4 regions of the Brevibacillus sp. IT-7CA2 genome follow, and region 1 is predicted to be linked to each of the others. Evidence: riboswitches for the same ligand, from Rfam matches in the RefSeq annotation. Region 1 holds a riboswitch; each other region holds the start of a gene.

Region 1 (4,973 bases):
CAAAGAATATGGCGTGCATCTGGATGATATGGACCTCGATGACATGTACGAGGAGCTCTTGGCAAACGATCGCATCAAGAAAAAGACCGTCATGAGCGCACGCGAGATGTTGACCAAAATCGCGATGATTCAAATGGAATCGGGCTATCCGTACATCATGAACAAAACGAATGCGAACAACAACCATGCACTGAAAGATCTTGGTTCAGTGAAAATGTCCAACCTGTGCACGGAAATCTTCCAGCTGCAGGAGACTTCGACGATTAGTAATTACGGAGAGATGGATATCATCCGTCGCGATATTAGCTGCAATCTGGCATCGCTCAATATCGTCAACGTGATGGAGCGCAAAATGATCCGTGAATCCGTCCACGAAGGAATCGAAGCCATTACAGCCGTGAGTGACATGACGCGTGTAGAAAACGCTCCAGGCGTTCAAAAGGCAAACCGTGAGCTGCACTCAGTAGGGCTCGGTGCGATGAACCTGAACGGTTATCTGGCAAAGAACAGAATCGCTTACGAAAGTGAAGAAGCCAAGGATTTCGCTCGTACGTTTTTCATGATGATGAACTTCTACTCCTTGGAAAAAAGCATGGAAATCGCCAAGGAAACAGGCAATACCTTCTTGGGCTTTGAACAATCGGAATATGCAAAAGGGACTTATTTTAACAAGTACTTGACGAACGATTACAGCCCGCGGACGGAAAAAGCAAAGCTTCTCTTTGAAGGAATGCACATTCCGACGCCAGAGGATTGGGCAAAACTACAGCAAAAGGTGCAAAAGCATGGCGTTTACCATGCGTACCGTTTGGCGATTGCACCGACACAGAGCATTTCCTACATTCAGAATGCGACTTCTAGCGTGATGCCAATCGTTGAGCATATCGAAACGAGAACATATGCCAACTCGACGACGTATTACCCAATGCCGTACTTGTCGCAGGAAAACTATTTTTACTACAAATCGGCGTATGTGATCGATCAATTCAAAGTGATTGATCTGATTGCCGAAATTCAAGAGCACATCGACCAAGGAATTTCGACTGTGCTGCACGTGAACAGCAATATTTCAACCAGAGAACTGGCTCGCTATTACATTTACGCAGCGAAAAAAGGTCTGAAGTCACTCTACTATACGCGTACGAAGCATTTGACTGTAGAAGAGTGCATTAGCTGCGCTGTTTAGTGAACTCGATTTATAAATGGAAAAGCATCAAGCAAAAAGAGAAGAGGAACGCCATATGAAAGCAGTCAATTGGAACAGGCCGGACGACGATTTTACGATGACGTTTTGGAATCAAAACATCATGCAGTTCTGGACGGATGATGAGATTCCACTGTCAGATGACAAGATGTCCTGGATGGAGCTCAGTGCGACTGAACGCGACACATATAAAAAAGTATTGGGCGGTCTCACCTTGCTGGATACGGTTCAGGGTGGAGTAGGGATGCCGAAGATCATGGAGCATGTCGATGGACTGCAAAGAAAAGCGGTTCTCGCCTTCATGGGCATGATGGAGCAAATCCATGCCAAATCGTACAGCAGTATTTTTACAACGCTGGCATCGACTGAAGAGATTGACGGTATTTTTTCGTGGGTAGAAAACAATCCACATCTGCAAAAGAAAGCGGCCCTCATCTCGAAACGCTATCAAGAAATTGAGAAACCGAAAGACTTGTACATGGCGATGGTAGCGTCCGTCTTCCTGGAAAGCTATCTGTTTTACAGCGGCTTCTTCTATCCGCTCTATTTAGCGGGTCAAGGCAAGATGACAAGCAGCGGGGAAATTATCGATCTGATTGTTCGCGACGAGAGCATCCACGGACTCTATGTCGGCGTTCTCGCGCAAGAAGTCTATCAAGGCCTAAGTGTGGTCGAGCAGACCGCAGCAAAAGAGGAGCTGTATGCCCTTTTGCATGAGCTGCAAGAAAATGAAGAGGCCTATACGACTTCGTTGTATACGGAAATCGGATTGGCTGAAGAGGTTCATGTGTACGTGCGCTATAACGCGAACAAGGCTTTGATGAATCTGGGGCTGGACCCGCTATTCCCGGAGGAAGAAGTGAACCCGATCGTGCTGAATGGCATTCGCACGCAGACGAAGCAGCATGACTTCTTCTCGAAAAAAGGAAATGGTTATGTCCGCACGCTAAACGTAGAGCCGTTGACCGATGATGATTTTACATTTTAGTATGACAAAAAATGGATTCTGTGTTACTGTATGAACAGTATGCTGCCCTGCTCGTTTACTGGGGCACTTCACAGAACCACGATAATTTCATAAGAGTGGGAACAGGTTCTTTGGTTATCAAGATCAACCAAAGATGAAAAGGGAAGTCGGTGAGAATCCGACACGGTCCCGCCACTGTATGAGGGGAGTCGGCACATTTATCAGCCACTGATCCAAACGGATTGGGAAGGCATGTGCAGATGATGATCCCAAAGTCAGGAGACCTGCCTGTTTCGACGACACTGCTTAACCTACGGGAGATAGGGAGGTGTTAGGATGCTGTGATCTCAGTGCTTATTTGGCATTTCTAACGTTCTTTTTGATCGTTGGAGATGCCTTTTTTATTGGGCGGATTCAAGTCAAGATCGAATAAAGAATGGAGAGGAAGCTCATGAAAAGCAGCAATTTGGGATATCCACGGATCGGGAAGAACCGCGAGTGGAAAAAGGCATTGGAAGCATTTTGGGCAGGCACCATCGATGAGGCAAGCCTGGTACAGCAAATGGAGCAAATCCGTCACCATAACCTGTTGCGTCAGCAGGAAAAAGGGGTCGAGCTGATCCCTGTGGGTGACTTTACGTACTACGATCACATGCTGGATATGGCTGTGATGTTTGGGATGGTCCCCAAGCGTTATGAATACGAGGGAGGCCCGGTTTCATTAGCCACATACTTCGCCATGGCTCGTGGTTCGAAGGAAGCTGTCGCCAGCGAAATGACGAAATGGTTTAACACGAACTACCATTATATCGTCCCGGAGTTTGGTGCACGACAACCAGCCATAACCGAGAACAAGCCTCTCCAGGCATACTTGGAGGCTAAAGAAAAGTTTGGCATCATCGGAAAGCCCGTCATTGTAGGCCCGTATACGTTTGTCAAATTGTCCAAAGGATATGAGAAAAACGAATTTGAAATCGTCGTGGATCAACTCGTTCCGCTTTACATAGACGTTCTCCGCGAGTTGGAGCTGCACGGCGTGGAATGGGTGCAAATCGATGAGCCTGCATTTGTACTGGATGTATCGGAGCATGATCGCGCCATCATCAAACGTATCTATGCACAAATCGGTCAAGCACTACCACATCTACAGTGCATGCTGCAAACCTATTTTGAAGCGGTGGATTGGTACGAGGAGCTGATTCCCTTACCGGTAAAAGGAATTGGTCTTGATTTTGTACACGGAGCGAAGCGCAATCTGACCAATCTGAAAAAACACGGGTTTCCAGCAGACAAGATTCTCGGAGCGGGAATCATCGACGGTCGAAACATATGGCGTGCGTCCGTTGAGGAGAAGTGGGAGCTGGTCAAAGAAATTTCCGAGATCGTTCCACTCGAAAAGCTGTGGCTGCAGCCGTCCAGTAGTTTGTTGCATGTACCTGTAACGGTTGAAGCAGAGAGCGACTTGCCAGAGGAAGTCATGCCTGCATTGGCGTTTGCCGACGAAAAACTTGGGGAAGTACAGCTCTTAGTCCAAGGACTCCGATACGGTAAGTATGTCATTTCGAAAGAGATCGCCCAAAATGAAGCGGACTTGCTGAAGCTGGCATTATCTCCAGCGAGGAATCGTCGAGAAGTGCAGAATGCTTTACGTCAAATAGCTGCTGCAAAACTTGAAAGAAGTGTTCCTTATCTCGAACGTCGAGAGATTCAACAAAATACGTGGAAGTTGCCACTGTTGCCAACTACTACAATCGGAAGCTTCCCGCAGACAGCTGAGGTTCGCCAAGCCCGACAGCAGTTTAAAAAAGGTAACTGGACAGTGGAACAATACGATGCTTTCATTCAGGCGCAAATCAAGGAATGGATAGAGATACAAGAAGAGCTCGGTCTGGACGTCCTCGTTCATGGGGAGTTCGAACGAACAGATATGGTTGAGTATTTTGGCGAAAAGCTCGATGGCTTTTTGTTCACGAAAAACGGTTGGGTGCAGTCATATGGCTCGCGCTGCGTGAAGCCACCTATTATTTACGGAGATGTGGAGTTTGTAGCACCGATGACGGTCAAAGAAAGTGTGTATGCAAAATCATTGACCGCCAAACCAATGAAGGGTATGTTAACTGGCCCAGCAACCATTCTGAATTGGTCGTTTGCTCGAGTCGATGTCTCCAGACAAGAGGTGTGCGAGCAAATCGCATTGGCATTGCGAAAAGAAGTAGAAGCATTGGAAGAAGCGGGGATTCTCATGATTCAAGTCGATGAACCAGCGCTGCGCGAAGGATTGCCGCTCAAAAACGAAGAGCAGGCAGCTTATCTCGAATGGGCTGTCAGAGCGTTTCGTCTAGCGACCTCCACCGTTGCACCGAGCACCCAAATTCATACACATATGTGCTATTGCGAATTCCATGATTTCATGGATGTCATCAGCGAACTCGATGCCGATGTGATTTCGATTGAAACTTCCCGCAGCCATGGAGAGCTCGTGTCTGTATTCGAAACAGGTACGTATGACAAAGGCATCGGGCTTGGCGTATACGATATCCATAGCCCCCGAATTCCAGCTGTCTCAGAAATGGAAGATATGGTAGCACGAGGTGTACAAGTACTTCCACCAGATCAATTTTGGATTAACCCGGATTGCGGGCTGAAGACACGAGGGAGAGAAGAAACCGTTCAGTCATTACGAAACATGGTTGCGGCAACGAAGGCGATTCGGAGTCGTTTGACAGCCCAGTAGGGAAGTTGCACACGATGAAAGGAGCCACACCACAAATGATGACTGAAGCACGACCGATCCAACAATCG
Region 2 (4,973 bases), on a different contig from region 1:
CCTTTGATCCTCCACGGTATCCCTGACAAAACCGCGTAGACGGCGTCCGCTTGTCGCGCACTTCTCTGATTGACATCGCCCAGCACATCCGCGAACCATCTGCCCAAACGACTCAAGGCTACACCGCCCAATCCGACCTCGCTTGTAACAGCAATGACTCTTTGCGGGGAATTCTGAACGAGGAACAGCCATGCCTCTGCCTCCTGCAACAGGGCTTGCGTGTGTGAAGGACTTCTCCATTCCGACTCATCCACGCTCATCAACCGATTACTCACCCAGGTGGACAGACAATCGATCAACACCACATCATACTGCTCACTAAATGCTTGGTAATCGGTTAAGCGCTCTCCTACCTCCACACAGCCCCATTCCAACGGACGACGTGCCTGATGCAGCTCGATTCTCTGCTTCATTTCATCATCCCAGGCCTTGCCTGTCGCCACGTACAGGACTCGACTGCTCAACGTCATCGCAAGCTCTTCCGCGTAGCGGCTTTTTCCTGAACGGACACCGCCTGTTACCAGCACCAAGCTCATCGCTGTTCACTTCCTTCCGCATGGACCTCGCGAAGCGCTGCCAGAAGTCGTTCATTTTCCTCTCGTCCACGCACTGCGATTCTCACATCATGTGCCGTCAAACCGGGATACATCGCACAGTTGCGGATCAGAACGCCTTTTTTGCCGAGCCGTGCCTGCAATTGTTCAGCTGGCAATCCTTCTGGCGATCGCAGCAACAAAAAGTTTGCCTCCCCCGGCCATACCTGCCAGCCCAACTCACTACGGATGCAATCAGTCAAATACGCACGTTCTGCTTTTATGAGCCTGCGCGTCTGTTCCTCGTATGCCTGCTCCTGCAAGCACAGTTCTCCAGCTAAAAGGGCTAGTGCATTCACGCTCCAGCTCACTTGCTTCTGGCGCATCTTCGCAATGACATCTGGATGCGCAATCGCATAACCCAGGCGCAATCCCGGGATCGCGTACATTTTCGTCATCGAACGCATCAAAATCACACGGGGAAAGCGCTCCAGTTGCGTTGCCAATGTATACTGCCGCTCTTCCTCCACAAAATCGAGAAAAGCCTCATCCACGATGAGCCACGTATTGGTCTCTTTCGTCCATTCCGCCATTTGACGCAGCTCATCCGGTTGATACAGGATTCCGGTCGGATTGTTTGGCGACCCGACAAATACGAGATCAGACTGCGTAAAAAGAGTGTGCAGCTCTACAGGATCGGGCTTGTACCCGTTCGCCTCCTTCCCGAAGCAGCCAATGACATGGGCACCATACTGCTCGGAAAGTTGCGCGTATTCCGAAAAGCAAGGATATACCACACCAACCGTTTGCGGCGAAAGACCGAGAATGGCCAATGCCATTGCCTCTGCTGCACCATTGGCAGGCAGCAACCATTCCTCCGGCACTTGCAGCCGTTTTGCCAGTGCATGACGAAACACACGATGTCCAGGGTCTGGGTAATGCGCTACAGCAGCTAACGAAGCCAGCAGCATCTCACGAACGCTTGCTGGCATCCCCAGCGGATTAATATTGGCACTGTAATCCAGAAACTGCCCTGGCTCTCGACCAAAACGCTGCGCTGCGCTCAGCAAGTCTCCACCATGACCGTACGTTTCTATTACACCTGCGCTTGTCAAAACTCTACCCCCAGCACAGCTGGAATCCCTTCATCGTAGTAATGCTTGATTGGCTTCATCTCTGTCACCAAATCTGCGATGTCCAAAATCTCCTGCTTTGCTGCCCGTCCCGTAATCACGAGGTGGATATGATTTGGCCTGTTTTGAATCGCTTCCAAGACATCGGACAATGGCAACACATCGTCAATCGGGAAGCGGTCAATCGCCAATGCATTATTCAGCTCATCCAGAATGACGACATCGTACGCTCCGGAAGAGAGCTTTTCGCTCGCAAACGCCCAAGCTTCTTTCAATGCCTGACGATGCTCCTCCGGTGTCTTCGTCCATGTGAAGCCAACGCCCTTTTGCACAATTTCAATGCCCAATTTATCGAAAACAATCTTTTCTCCGTAAGTACGCTCCGGCGACTTGATGAATTGAACCATCAGCACCTTTTTTCCGCGCCCTGTCGCCCGCACAGCCAATCCGACTGCTGCCGTCGTTTTTCCTTTGCCGTCTCCTGTGTAAACGAGGGTCAAGCCCCTCTTCTTATCGTTTTTCTCCATCGTGACCACCTCAAAAAGTGACGTATTTAACTCCGCTGTTTCCTCCAAATACTTTCCGAAGCCAACAAAAAAAGCGCTCTGTTTCCCCCAGTACGTAAGGAAAAACAAAGCGCGGATAGCTGAAAGCAACAATCCTCACCTCTTCCTTTGACCCGAAGGAAATCAGTGTAAACATAAAAACAGGCAGGTCTCCTGGCTCGAGGATCATCGCTCTTCTTCTCCTTCCCGCTCCCGGATGGGCAGTGGATGGCATGGTGCCTTGAAGAACAGCTACTCTCTTACAGTGGCGGGACCGCGTTGGCTTTTCACCAAACTTCCCTTTTAACCTTGCTCCTGCGAATCGGTTTCGCAAAAACAAGGACCTGTTTCTCTTCCATATGTAAATGTCATTCGTTTCGTTGACAAGCACTTGCTTTAATAATAGCAAAAGCTACCGAGGATTCAAGCAAAAGCTGCCGATTCGTCGCAGGTGTCAATTGGCAGAAAATTCGAGATAATTATCATTTACTTACTTGACGTTTTTCGTTACCCTATTGGCAAAACAATCGAAAGTGGTGTGCAGTCATGCTATTTCCTCCGATTCCAAAAATACCAGACATGGTCCTCCCCAGCCCACTGCCGATCAATGAATGTGGCGAACCGATGATCCCACTCTCTTCCCTTTGTGAACAAATCACAGTCTATCCAGCCTACTACCACGAGGGCTATGCCGGAACACAGCCAGAAGCCTTTTTGCGAGAAGGGGCAGCACGCAAGCTCGCCACAGCAGTCGCGCAACTGCCTGTTGGCTACAAGCTCGTCGTGTTGGACGGCTGGCGCTCGTTCGAGGTACAGGCATCCTTGTATGAACGTTTCCGTGAAGCCTTGCTTTCACAAGGCTGGCAGGAAGGACCCGCGCTCACCGATGAATTGAGCAAATTCGTCGCTTATCCAACAACAGACCTCTCCAAGCCGTCCCCTCACCTATCCGGTGGCGCAGTCGATCTGACTATCGCAGGACCTGATGGCTGGTTGGAGATGGGGACAGCCTTCGATGATTTCAGTGTAAGGGCTGCAACTCGCCATTATGAAGAACTCGTACAGCCTACACAAAAAGACATCGAGATTCGAGACAATCGCCGACTGCTCTATCATTTGATGACCGCCGCCGGATTCGTCAACTATCCGAAAGAATGGTGGCATTTCGAGTATGGGACGCGCACCTGGGGACAAAAAACGCAGCAGGAGCCGATCTATGGCGGGGTTTTGTCGATGTAAGAAATAACGTCCATGAAAAAGACCGTCAGTGCATTCTGCCTGACGGTCTTGCTTATTCCTTTATGAAACAATCACTGCATAAAATCTGCCATGATGATCTCCGTATCAAACGGCGTAATTCCTTCCTCTAAGGAAAATACCGTATCTGCCTCCTCAGCTTGATCAGTCAGCGTCCCTCTCGCCTGTGCATGAAGCATGAACAACTCATGCAGGGTAGGCTTCACCAACGAGGTGATCGCTCTTCCCATCAGCTCCACCCCTCCGGCATTGGACTCCACATTGTTGGCAAACCGCGGATCGGAATTCAAGGCGATATCCGTCCAAATCACTTTTCTTTCCACGAGATCCAGAATGACCGGGATACAAATCCGCGTGTTTGCGGCGAGGTCAATCTTGTCCTGTACCGTCTGCGGCTCGAAAATTTCCCCTGTCTGTGGCGCCGAACGAATCATCCAGCCAGCGAAGCATTCAGGCAAATCGCAATATGGCTGACTCGTAAACGAATACAGGTTCATGACGACATATCGACCGCCATAGCGGATGACAGAATCCATGTCGATGTCGATGAATTCGCACGCGCCTTTGGGAGCCTCCACAATATCCCCGCTATGGCACGCTTGATACTTGTCGGAACGCAGATTGGTATAGGAAATATGCTCCATGTATTTCCAGTCTTCATTATAGAGCACGGCAGACAAATCGATATCGACTCTGCCTGTAGGGACATCGTTAACGATCCCTTCCCTCCACCACAGGAAAAAGCGAATCGTTCCTCCATCCGGGATCGATAGCCGGGAGCCACGTGCAATCGTGCGTAGTGCTTTGCTGGCGGATCGCATCGAAAACGGAACGAGATGCTCCTGCAGCCGCGGGTCGATATAGACGTTACCCAGCGACGGCAATTGGCCAAAACGGTTCAACAAGGATGTCCGGCAAATATCCGCTGCCTTCTGTCTGATGTCCTCTTGCAGCCCTGGCACTCGGTTTTCGATTGCCTGTACTTTCGCCACTTGCCCTTTCGGAAAAAAGGTCCGCCATTCCCCGTAGCTATCCCGTTTGTTGAAGTGATTCATGACTTGCAAAAGAACTGGAGTCGATACACCATCCGCAATTTTCTCGAAGGCAGAAAGGACTGGACTCCCCTGCTCCGTCAAACGCAATAAATGATCCAGACGACGGGCAAATTCCCCTGGACGCTGTTCAAGCAGCTTGATCGCCGTATTCACATCCGCACGGACCAGCGCCTGCTCTACTTGGCTATTGAACGTCTCGATCTTGTGATTGTTGCGCACAATATCGAATGCTTCTGCCGCTTTCGGATAGCGATCCTTATATTCAAACGGATGCAAGATTTCCCCGAGACGAATCCATCTGTTTTTGTAACGATTCATGTCTTCTACGATATTCGAGCCGGCTTCCAGCAGGCGGAGGAGCAGCCTCCTCTCCCCGCGTTTGAACTTGCGAAATTTTGCAGGCTCTGCCAAGCTCACATCCCCGTCAGACAGCGCCACAGCCAGACGTAA
Region 3 (4,973 bases), 730 kb from region 1:
CTTGAAGCAAAATGTCTCCTGCATCTGCCTTGATGACACCTGAAATCATTTTCAGCAAGGTGGATTTACCGCTTCCATTCGGTCCGATGATGCCAAAAAATTCTCCCTTGTCCACGCAAAAATCGATGCCGTGCAAAACAGGCGTATCTTGATACGATTTTTGTAAGTTGCGCACATTGATCATTACTTACGTTACCTCTTCCTAAAGCGTTTATTTTGCTTCAATAAATAGGCGAAAAACGGTGCTCCCAGAAATGCTGTCACGACACCGAGCGGGATTTCCGTTGGACTCAGCAGCATTCTGGCAAGAGTGTCGGCCCACAGCACATAAATACCACCGCAGATCGCAGCCATCGGAAGTAAAATACGATGGTCAGGACCAACCAGCATTCGGACGAGATGCGGTACCACCAGGCCAACGAACCCGATAATTCCCGCGATAGAAACCGCCGCTGCAGTCAGGAGAGTCGAGACGACTAGAACCACCAGCTTCGTTCGATCCACATGGACGCCGAGATGCGCAGCCTGCCGCTCCCCCAACGCAAATAGGTTTAGGGAACGCGCATAGCTAACGAGCACCATGCCTCCGATGACCAAGTAAGGAATCAAGACGTACGTAAAGGCCCAGCCGCGAAATGACAGGCTGCCCATAAGCCAGAACACGATCTCATTCACCGTCTGGTCGGATAGCGACACCATAAATGAAACGAGAGAGCCGAGAAAAGCCTGCACCACTACCCCAGACAAAATCAGGCTCTCCGTTTGCAGCTTTCCTTGCGTGTTCGCGAGTCCGAGGACGATCCATAGACTGAGCAGTCCTGTAAGAAAAGCGACGACAGGCGTGCTCCATGCACCCAAAAAGCTGATTTGCAAGCCAAAAAGGATCAAGAAAGCTGCTCCGACAGCAGAACCGGATGCCACGCCCATCGTAAACGGATCGGCGAGCGGATTGCGCAAAACTCCCTGAAAGCCCGCTCCTGCAAGTGACAAGCAGGCCCCAATCAAGACAGCCAATACAACGCGTGGAAAACGAACCTTCATGACAATTTGCTCAGATGACTCCGGCCACGTTACGGTGATCCACTCAGACAAGCCAGGGATTTGATGGAGCAGGATGAGCCATACTTGCGAAATGGGGAGGTGTGCCGCTCCCATCGAGATGCTGATGACTATTGATGCCAAAAGGACGAGACAGCTGACTCCTCCCCATATGAACAATCGTTTCTTCATTTTATTTCACCAAATCAGGGTAAATCGCCTTGGCTACTTCGATCAAGCCTTGTGTAATACGCGGACCAGGACGGGACAAAATATTTTGGTCCATGCCAAAGATTTGTTTTTCACGAATCGCCTTCATTTTATCCCAGCCATTACGCTTGGCGATCATATCCTCCAGTTTGACGCCTGTCTTTTCATCGGTAATTCCGCTCGCATACAAAATGACGTCTGGGTCGTTTTGCAAAATCTTTTCTTCACTGATCGGATTCCATCCTTCGGTGTCGGAGGCAATGTTTGTCGCCCCAGCCAGTGTGATGAGTTCGTCCATGAATTCGCCTTTTCCGACTGTCCAGCCTGGGGAAAATTCCAGGTATACCTTTTTCTTCTCTTCCGGTTTTACATTTTTCACTGCTTCTTGAACGTACGCGATATCCTTCTTCATTTGCGCGACGACTTTTTCAGCTTGCTCCTGTGTGTTGGTGATAACGCCCATCGCCAAAACATTGTTTAGGATGTCGTCCATCTTTGTCGGATGGGTAATATAGACTGGCATTCCGAGAGATTTGAGCTTGTCAGCCACTGGCTTTTCCATCGAAATCCCACCAACGACCATATCCGGCGTTTGAGCGAGAATCGCTTCTTCATTTGGTTTGACGACTCCGCCAATTTTCGGCTTTGCCTTCGCAGCATCTGGATAATCATCATAGTCTGAGACAGCTACAATCCGATCTTCCAAGCCTAATGCGAACAAAATTTCTGTCTCGGCAGGTGATGTCGAGACGATTCGCTCAGGAGCTTTTGCAAAGGTTACTTCTTTTCCTGTCGCATCCGTAACTGTCAACGGATACGTTGTTTGTTTTGCAGGCTGCTCGGCCGCATTCTCTTGCGGTGCTGTCTGCGGTGCGCTTGTTTGTCCACCTGGTGCTGGTTGGCCGTTATCGTTACCGGCACAACCTGCGAGGCTCGCCGCAACTAGTAGTGGGATCATAAATTGCAATGAACGTTTCATATGTAGAACTTCCTTTCTGCATGTCTGATTGACTGTACCTTCCAATAAAAAAATCGACCCTTGCTTCCATTCGGAAATCAAAGGGTCGGCACCTCAGGGGCAAACAGACAGGACGGTCTGTTTCCTGAAATAGGCCGATCCTTTCCGCGAAGGCAACAGGCACTAAAACAAACAGGCAGGTCTCCTGGCTTACGGCTGAGGAACGAGCCGATTTACAGTGGCGGGACCGCGTCGGATTTTCACCGACTTCCCTTTTCACCCGATCTTTTTGTTAAAAAGACGAGGCACCTATTTGTTGTTACGTTTGAAATTGTCACAGTCCATGACTCACCCTACATCATAGCATTCCTTGGATGAAAAAAGAATGACAAACACATAAGCCAATACTTTCTTGCCTCCTAAAAATGAAAAACGCCTGAACAAAAGGTTCAGGCAAATGTAAAGCTTTTGGCAGGCTATTACCCTCGTTTGTGCAAACAATCTAGAATGCCCATGGAGCATACTTGTAAATCGAGCTTGAGTACCTCGAAAACTTCGTGGTCACCACTGATGCCTTGTGACTGTAGATGATCCGAGACTCGTTCAAATAACTTACGAGACAGTTCGTCATAGGTTTGCCCGGCAGCAATCGTTGATTCTCCTTCCGCCACAAACACGGGGAGCCACTCACGTATTTGGCGGTACACGTCGTCTACCTGCTCTGACATCCCAAAATGACCAAAGTAAATGCGACTTAGCTTCCGCGCTTCAAAACGGCTTAGAGACGCTAACATGGCATCCGGGTCAAACTGATTCGGCGAAGTAGATGGAAGCACGAGGTGTATGCCATCCTTTTTAAGCTGTGGATAGAGTACACCTGCGGTATCACCTGTGAACATGCCACGGCTTACTGGATCGTAGATGCTGAAGTGATGATTGGCATGCCCTGGCGAATCCAGAAACTCCAACACGCAATTCTCTCCGATCTTTAGTGTATCCCCGTCCCCGCGAATCAAAATCCGCTCCTCGAGAACCGCCTCAATCGGATCAAACAATCGATCAAAATCATCATGATACACCGCTCTCGCCCCTGCGATCAGTCGGCTCGGATCTACGAGATGACGTGCACCTTTCGGGTGGACGACGACCTTTGCGTTCGGACAATCCTTCAGAAACAGTCCTACTCCTCCTGCATGATCCAAGTGTATGTGCGTCACGATGATGTATTTTACTTGTTCCGGTGTATAACCGAGCTTGGCGAGACCGGCCTTGATGTATGGGACGGAGGGGCTTGGCCCTGTTTCTACCAATGTGAGCTCCTCTTCCGCGATCACATACGTCCCTGTACGTTCTGCCCAGCCCATATCGAAACCGTCTATTAAATGGATGCGTTTCCCTAAATAAATTGGCTCTGTTGCTTGCATGTAAATACTCCTCCTTTTCAAAAGTCTCGTGTAGTTATTGTGATGCGTGAATATTTACACTTTACCATCTATTTGGGACGGATTGGGAATGCATAACACAAAATCTTCATATTTTCATGATAATATGAGGGCAGCAAAAACAATTCCATTATCTGGAGGAGTGCGAAAATGGGGAAGCTTTTTTCTGAATTACGACCTGAGCATGAGGCGTTCATCAAGAAGCAACAGATGTTTTTTGTTGCCTCTGCTCCTATGGACACAGATGGTCACGTGAATCTTTCACCGAAAGGGTACGATTCTTTTCGCATATTATCGCCTACCGAGGTCGCCTATTTGGACCTGACTGGAAGTGGAAACGAAACCAGCGCTCATCTCCAGGAAAATGGCAGGATAACTCTTATGTTCTGTGCGTTTGAAGGCCCCCCTCTCATCATGCGCCTATTCGGCAAAGGGACGGTTATTCTCCCAGATACGCCTCGGTGGGATGAGCTCGTAAAAGACTTCCCGCTTCTCCCTGGCGCTCGTCAAATCATTACCGTCAACATACAGGAAGTAAAGACCTCTTGCGGCTGGGCTATCCCCTTCTATTCCTTTTCAAAAGAACGCGACACCCTTCAAAAATGGACCTTGGCTAAAGACGAACAAGAACTGCTTGATTATCAAAAGGAAAACAACGTAGTAAGCATGGATGGATTGCCAACCCCATTGGGACAAAAGCTTTTTCCCACAGTAGGAGGGGATAACGAAAAGTAAAACACAAAGAAGCTGCCCTGCTCGCAGCTTCTTTTTTTGAAATCTCTTTACTTACTCGTATAAATGACCACTGCATCTCTGAGAAACTCGGCTACACCCGGCTGATCCTTGTCATAGTAAGCGGTAAAACGCGGGTCATCGACGTACATCTGGGCAAGACCTGCGTGCGCTTCTTTACTGTAGCTGTCCCAATAAAAGCTAAGCCATTGACGGTGAAGATCCGCTGCTTTTTGGGCAAGCTCATGAGCAGGATCTCCCGTCGCAAAAGCCTGTGCCAACGTCTCATGCAGTTCTTCATTCAACTTCTCTAGTGCAGCGTACTCCTGCTTGGTCATTTCTTTGATTTTCTGATTGGATTTGTCAACCTGGTCACTTCCATATTTTGCACGAATTTCTTCTCCGTACTGAGCCTCGTTGTCGTCAATCAACTTTTGCTTGAAGCCTTCGAATTTTTGTTTGTCACTCATCGTTTTGGTCCCCTCTCTTTGTGCTAAGGTCAAATTGACATTGGCGATTAACGCATCCAATTGCGCTCGCTTTTCCAGGAGCTTCTCGCGGTGCTCCCGCAGTGCCCGTTCAGCATCAAAGGT
Region 4 (4,973 bases), on a different contig from region 1:
TCTATTTTCCAATGCCTCCTGCGGATCTCCCGCGAACACAAGCCTGCCTTCATCCATGATGCAAATCCATTCTGCCCATTCAAAGGCAATATCCATATCATGTGTCGCCATCAAAACAGTCGTTCCTTGCCGGTGAATGGCATCGAGCTCCCGCAACAAATTTTTTGTCTGATAGCGATCCAGATACGCAGTAGGCTCGTCCAACAGCAAAAGCTCAGGCTCCATGACCATGACCCCCGCGAGTGCCAGACGCCGTTTTTGTCCCAGGCTCAAATGATGAATCGGAGCTTCTGCCAGTTCTCTCAATCCGAATGCATCCAGCACCTTTTCTACCTTTGCCCGGATTACGTCCTCAGGCAGCTTCTGATTGCATAAACCGTAGGATATATCTTCCGCGACCGTGCTTGCGATCAGCTGATGCTCGGGATCTTGAAAGACCAAGCCTACCTTTTGTGTCATCTCTTGCAGTGCGGCTCGTTTGTAGACCAGCGGTTTCCCCTTCCACAGCACCTGTCCCTGCTGTGGCTCGATGATCCCGTTTCCATGCAAGAACAAGGTCGACTTCCCACAGCCATTTCGTCCCAAAAGGACACATTTTTTCCCCTCTGGAATCCATAAGGACAGCCCTGACAGGACGGGGCCCCGCCCTCCCGGATACGTGTACTGCAAATCGATGAACTCCAACAACCGTGATGTCATAACCACCAACCTCCTGTCCACCACTCAAGCAGTACCAGCAGCATACAGCCTGCTATTGATTCCCACTCATAGCGGCGCGAGCGAGCATGTGTATGAAACGAGAGCACCTGCATGCTCTCCCCGAAGCCTCTAGCCGCCATTCCTTTGTGCAAAGCTTCGTATTTGCGCATTGCTCTGACAAACAATTGCGCAACGAGAACCCCTGTATCCCGAAGTGTCGCGCGGAAGCCGCGATGACCTCCGCGAGAACGTTGGGCAATCCATAGCTGATGAGAAATCGTTACCAACACAAAAATAAACCGATACATGATCATTAATAAGTCAGTCACAAGGACAGGCATACGAAGCCGGCGAAGCACCTGCAAGATTTCAGCAAACGGCACGGTAAACAAAATGAAGGCAAAGCAAGATAAGCTCGCCATGGTACGCCAAAATAAAACCCAAACTTTACTAAATGATGACGTAGGCACATAGAGCACATACGAACCCAACTCCCATGCTGCCGCGACCTGGACGTGTACTTCTCCTGCTCTCGCCCCTTCTACCAATAGGGCAGGGAGCCCCGCCACGAAAAACGAGAGCGACACGATCATAAAGACACCATAGATACGGACAGGAATCCGGGCATACACCACTACCCATACCGTCATCCAAACAACGACGGCCATCTGCATCCATACATGTCCCACCAAGACGAGTAGTAACAATGCACTCGCCAGCAATAGCTTATGAGCTGGCGGCAGACGTTTCAGCCTGTTTTGATAAGAGAGAGAATCTAGTTGCAGCCCGTTCATTTTTTCCGTTTATCCAAACGACCTTTGTACAAGCCTACAGCGTAGCCAACCACTCCCGCTCCCAACGCCGCCTGTACCGCAAACAATAGACTCTCCGTCTCTCCCCCTGGTGGTTCTATCAGCGGTTGAAACCACGGCTCGTAATTCGGAGCAATTTCCTTGATCGCTTCCTCTGCCACGCCGTCTGCGCCGCCAAATTCCGAATCCTGCACCAGCAACAGCGGGACAATCGCGAGTACGATTACCCCCGAGAGTAAAAGCCAGTTCCATCCTTTTTTCACAGCGATTCCTCCCGTTTGAGCAAACGAAGCTGTGTAAGCTCTTTTGCGTTGTAAGATAACAACCAGTTCCAAACAAGGACGGTCAACAGACCTTCACTGATTGCGAGCGGTACTTGCGTGAATGCAAAAATTCCTGCAAATTTGGCAAACGAGGCCAACACTCCACCAGATTCAGCTGGAAATGCGAGTGCCAGTTGAATCGAAGTCACCACATAGGTAGCGAGGTCAGCCAAAGCAGCCGCCGCAAAAACAGCCAGACGTTGGCTTCCGTTGACCTTCATGATCATCCGATAGATTCCGAATGCCACTAGTGGTCCTACTACAGCCATGGATACAGCATTTGCCCCTAGTGTAGTCAAACCTCCATGTGCCAAAAGCAAGGCTTGAAACAAGAGCACCATGCTCCCTAACACAGACATCGCAAAAGGCCCAAACATAATGGCGCCAAGCCCCGTTCCAGTCGGGTGAGAGCTGCTGCCTGTAACCGAAGGGATTTTCAATGCAGATAAAACAAACGCAAACGCTCCAGCAACGCCAATAAGGAGCTTCATTTCGGGATGTTCTTTGACAATCTTGTTAATCGAGCGAATCCCAAGAATAAAAAATGGCAAGAAGACAGCCCACCAAAATAAGGCCCAGGATAATGGCAAATACCCTTCCATGATGTGCATCGCATGTCCTGTCTCTGGTTCATTGAGCAAAAAATACAGGACAAAGCCAGCGATCATCAGACAAGTTGATACGAGACGAGATCGATTCATGTTCATTCCTCCTTCACTGACTTTCGTTCTTTGCCTACAAACAAAAAAATCCCATCCATCAATGGACGAGATGTGCACACAAAACAACAGACTGACTATACAGCCTCATTGCCTCGTATTCACCGCTCCTTTCCGCGAAGGTTCTGTGGGTGTGGCTACTAGGTAGGTCTCCTGGCTTCCAGATCCATGCGCTCTTTGTCCTTCCCCATACAAAAATGAGTGGTTTCCTTCTCAAAGAGAGCTCCCTGGTTACAGTGGCGGGACCGCTCGGGACTTTCACCCGATTCCCTGTTACCCTTTATGCGTCACATAAAGGCACCTAACGCCGACAATATGAAATTGACAGACAATTCATGTTTGTCCACATCATTATACCGGATCACTACATAAATCGGAAGAATATAAGCAAAAACGCATAAGTCGATGACCCACTACAAACGGAGCCATCGACCTATGCGTACTTGTTCTATCTATTCTTTTGCGTCTACGCCAATTACTTCACTAATATGTTTAAAACCATCGCGCTGCATGAGCTTGAGCAGCTTTTTGTTAATTTGTTTGGCGATACCTGGGCCCTGATAAATCATCCCCGTATACACCTGAACGAGACTGGCTCCTGCTCGGATTTTCGCGTAGGCGTCTTCGCCGTTATAAATGCCTCCGACACCGATGATTGGTACCTTGTCTCCTACTTCTTGATAAATCTCCTTCACCCAAGCAGTGGAACGCTCCGTAAGAGGTCTTCCGCTCAAGCCACCAGCTTCCTCGGCAAATCGATGTCCGGAAACCGCCTCGCGTGACAGTGTCGTATTGGTAGCGATAATTCCGGAAATGCCTTCTTCAACAGCAGCGTGAACAACATCGCGCATGTGCTCATCCGACATGTCTGGTGCTACTTTCAGCAATATCGGTTTTTTCTTGATGGAACGCGCTTCCATTTCGGTCGCCTTTTCCCTTACTGCACGCACCAAATGACGCAAGCTCTCTGTTTCCTGCAAGTCACGCAGATTCGGGGTATTCGGAGAGCTGATGTTAATGACGAAATAGTGACCGTATGCATAGAGCATGTCCATACATTTGTTATAGTCGATGGCCGCCTCTTCATTCGGCGTTACTTTGTTTTTCCCAATGTTAATCCCAATCGGAACATCTGAGTATGCGTAACCGACCAAATGCTGGGAAGCCAAATACGCACCGTGATTGTTGAAGCCCATCCGGTTAATGACAGCTTGATGTTCCGGCAATCGGAACAAACGCGGCTTCGGATTGCCTGGCTGCCCCTGCGGCGTCAACGTCCCGATTTCCACAAACCCAAAACCAAGAGCACCCAACGCATGATAGACTTCTGCATTTTTATCAAAACCGGCTGCAAGCCCGACTGGATTCGGAAACGTCATTCCCCACAGCTTATTCTCCAACCGCTGGTCTTTTACCTGATAGATCATCTTCAGGATGCTTTTGCCTGGAGCAGAATCCTCCACCAGCCTTAAGGCACCAATTGTCTTTTCATGAATCTCTTCCGCATCTTGCTGGAACAGATAATTTCTTATGAGCTGATACATCGGCTGCACTCCTTACTCTGTTTCTACCTTTTTACCTCATAGTAGAATACCATACTTTTTCGGACGGATGTAACCTTTATACCTGATACATATTTCCAAGCAAGCAGGCAAATCCTAACAGCACCACCACGCACAGGGGGATAAGTCTTTCATGAAAGTGGACGGAAAAATCGGGATTGGTCAAGCCATTATGGTGATGATGCTGACGATCGGCATTACGAACCACGTAACCGTCATCCCCCTCTTATTGAGTAAAGCCGGAAGAGATGCTTGGTTGAGCGTGTTGCTTGCTGGTATCCCCTTTTCCTTCTGGGCGTATCTGCTGTTTGTGATTAATCGAAGTTTGGATCAACAGTCTTTGTATGAATGGATTTCACAACGGTCAGGAAAAATCGTCAGCAATCTCTTGCTCGTTCCAATCATGATTTGCCTGTATCTAATGGCGCTAACGAATCTGATCGATACGCAAACTTGGACAACCGTAAACTACTTGCCTCGAACACCCGAGTGGGTGACCGCTTTAGCCTTGATAGGGCTATGTGTACTCGCTTCTATTGGAGGTATGACCTCCGTTGGAATCACAGCAGGCGTCTTGCTCCCCATAGTCGTGTTGCTCGGATTTTTCGTTGCTTTTGGCAATATTCCCAAAAAGGATTATAGTCTTTTGCTCCCGCTTTTCCAGAACGGTTTTCGTCCGCTGCTACATGGGATGCTTTACGTTGGCGGCGGTTTCACCGAGCTGTTTCTGCTCCTGTTGCTCCAGCATCACGTACGAAAGCCGTTTCGACTCGTACACTTTTTTGTCATGCTCGGTATCACGCTGCTGTTGACACTCAGCCCACTGACAGGGGCAATTGCAGAATTTGGACCTGTGGA

Evidence for each region. Region 1 has a riboswitch for cobalamin ahead of metE (5-methyltetrahydropteroyltriglutamate--homocysteine S-methyltransferase). Riboswitches for the same ligand answer to the same signal wherever they lie in the genome.
Region 2: another riboswitch for cobalamin. It lies ahead of cobO (cob(I)yrinic acid a,c-diamide adenosyltransferase); the one in region 1 lies ahead of metE (5-methyltetrahydropteroyltriglutamate--homocysteine S-methyltransferase).
Region 3: another riboswitch for cobalamin. It lies ahead of ACM6JA_RS10135 (ABC transporter substrate-binding protein); the one in region 1 lies ahead of metE (5-methyltetrahydropteroyltriglutamate--homocysteine S-methyltransferase).
Region 4: another riboswitch for cobalamin. It lies ahead of ACM6JA_RS21630 (energy-coupling factor ABC transporter permease); the one in region 1 lies ahead of metE (5-methyltetrahydropteroyltriglutamate--homocysteine S-methyltransferase).

What each region holds. Positions count from the first base shown of each region.
Region 1 covers NZ_CATKQT010000011.1:13,902-18,874, reverse strand. Annotated here, with positions in the region: gene nrdE (class 1b ribonucleoside-diphosphate reductase subunit alpha) at 1-1,186, shown strand, start outside; gene nrdF (class 1b ribonucleoside-diphosphate reductase subunit beta) at 1,242-2,192, shown strand; cobalamin riboswitch at 2,279-2,478, shown strand; gene metE (5-methyltetrahydropteroyltriglutamate--homocysteine S-methyltransferase) at 2,623-4,905, shown strand; gene ACM6JA_RS06575 (acyl-CoA thioesterase) at 4,920-4,973, shown strand, end outside.
Region 2 covers NZ_CATKQT010000033.1:202,730-207,702, reverse strand. Annotated here, with positions in the region: gene cobU (bifunctional adenosylcobinamide kinase/adenosylcobinamide-phosphate guanylyltransferase) at 1-536, opposite strand, end outside; gene cobD (threonine-phosphate decarboxylase CobD) at 533-1,648, opposite strand; gene cobO (cob(I)yrinic acid a,c-diamide adenosyltransferase) at 1,645-2,193, opposite strand; gene ACM6JA_RS17625 (hypothetical protein) at 2,204-2,401, opposite strand; cobalamin riboswitch at 2,358-2,574, opposite strand; gene ACM6JA_RS17620 (M15 family metallopeptidase) at 2,758-3,450, shown strand; gene ACM6JA_RS17615 (TerD family protein) at 3,522-4,973, opposite strand, start outside.
Region 3 covers NZ_CATKQT010000011.1:739,378-744,350, forward strand. Annotated here, with positions in the region: gene ACM6JA_RS10125 (heme ABC transporter ATP-binding protein) at 1-184, opposite strand, end outside; gene ACM6JA_RS10130 (FecCD family ABC transporter permease) at 193-1,230, opposite strand; gene ACM6JA_RS10135 (ABC transporter substrate-binding protein) at 1,232-2,227, opposite strand; cobalamin riboswitch at 2,384-2,534, opposite strand; gene ACM6JA_RS10140 (MBL fold metallo-hydrolase) at 2,686-3,630, opposite strand; gene ACM6JA_RS10145 (pyridoxamine 5'-phosphate oxidase family protein) at 3,799-4,383, shown strand; gene ACM6JA_RS10150 (MerR family transcriptional regulator) at 4,431-4,973, opposite strand, start outside.
Region 4 covers NZ_CATKQT010000044.1:413,374-418,346, reverse strand. Annotated here, with positions in the region: gene ACM6JA_RS21645 (energy-coupling factor ABC transporter ATP-binding protein) at 1-699, opposite strand, end outside; gene cbiQ (cobalt ECF transporter T component CbiQ) at 696-1,493, opposite strand; gene ACM6JA_RS21635 (energy-coupling factor ABC transporter substrate-binding protein) at 1,490-1,774, opposite strand; gene ACM6JA_RS21630 (energy-coupling factor ABC transporter permease) at 1,771-2,535, opposite strand; cobalamin riboswitch at 2,679-2,873, opposite strand; gene ACM6JA_RS21625 (quinone-dependent dihydroorotate dehydrogenase) at 3,006-4,097, opposite strand; gene ACM6JA_RS21620 (GerAB/ArcD/ProY family transporter) at 4,249-4,973, shown strand, end outside.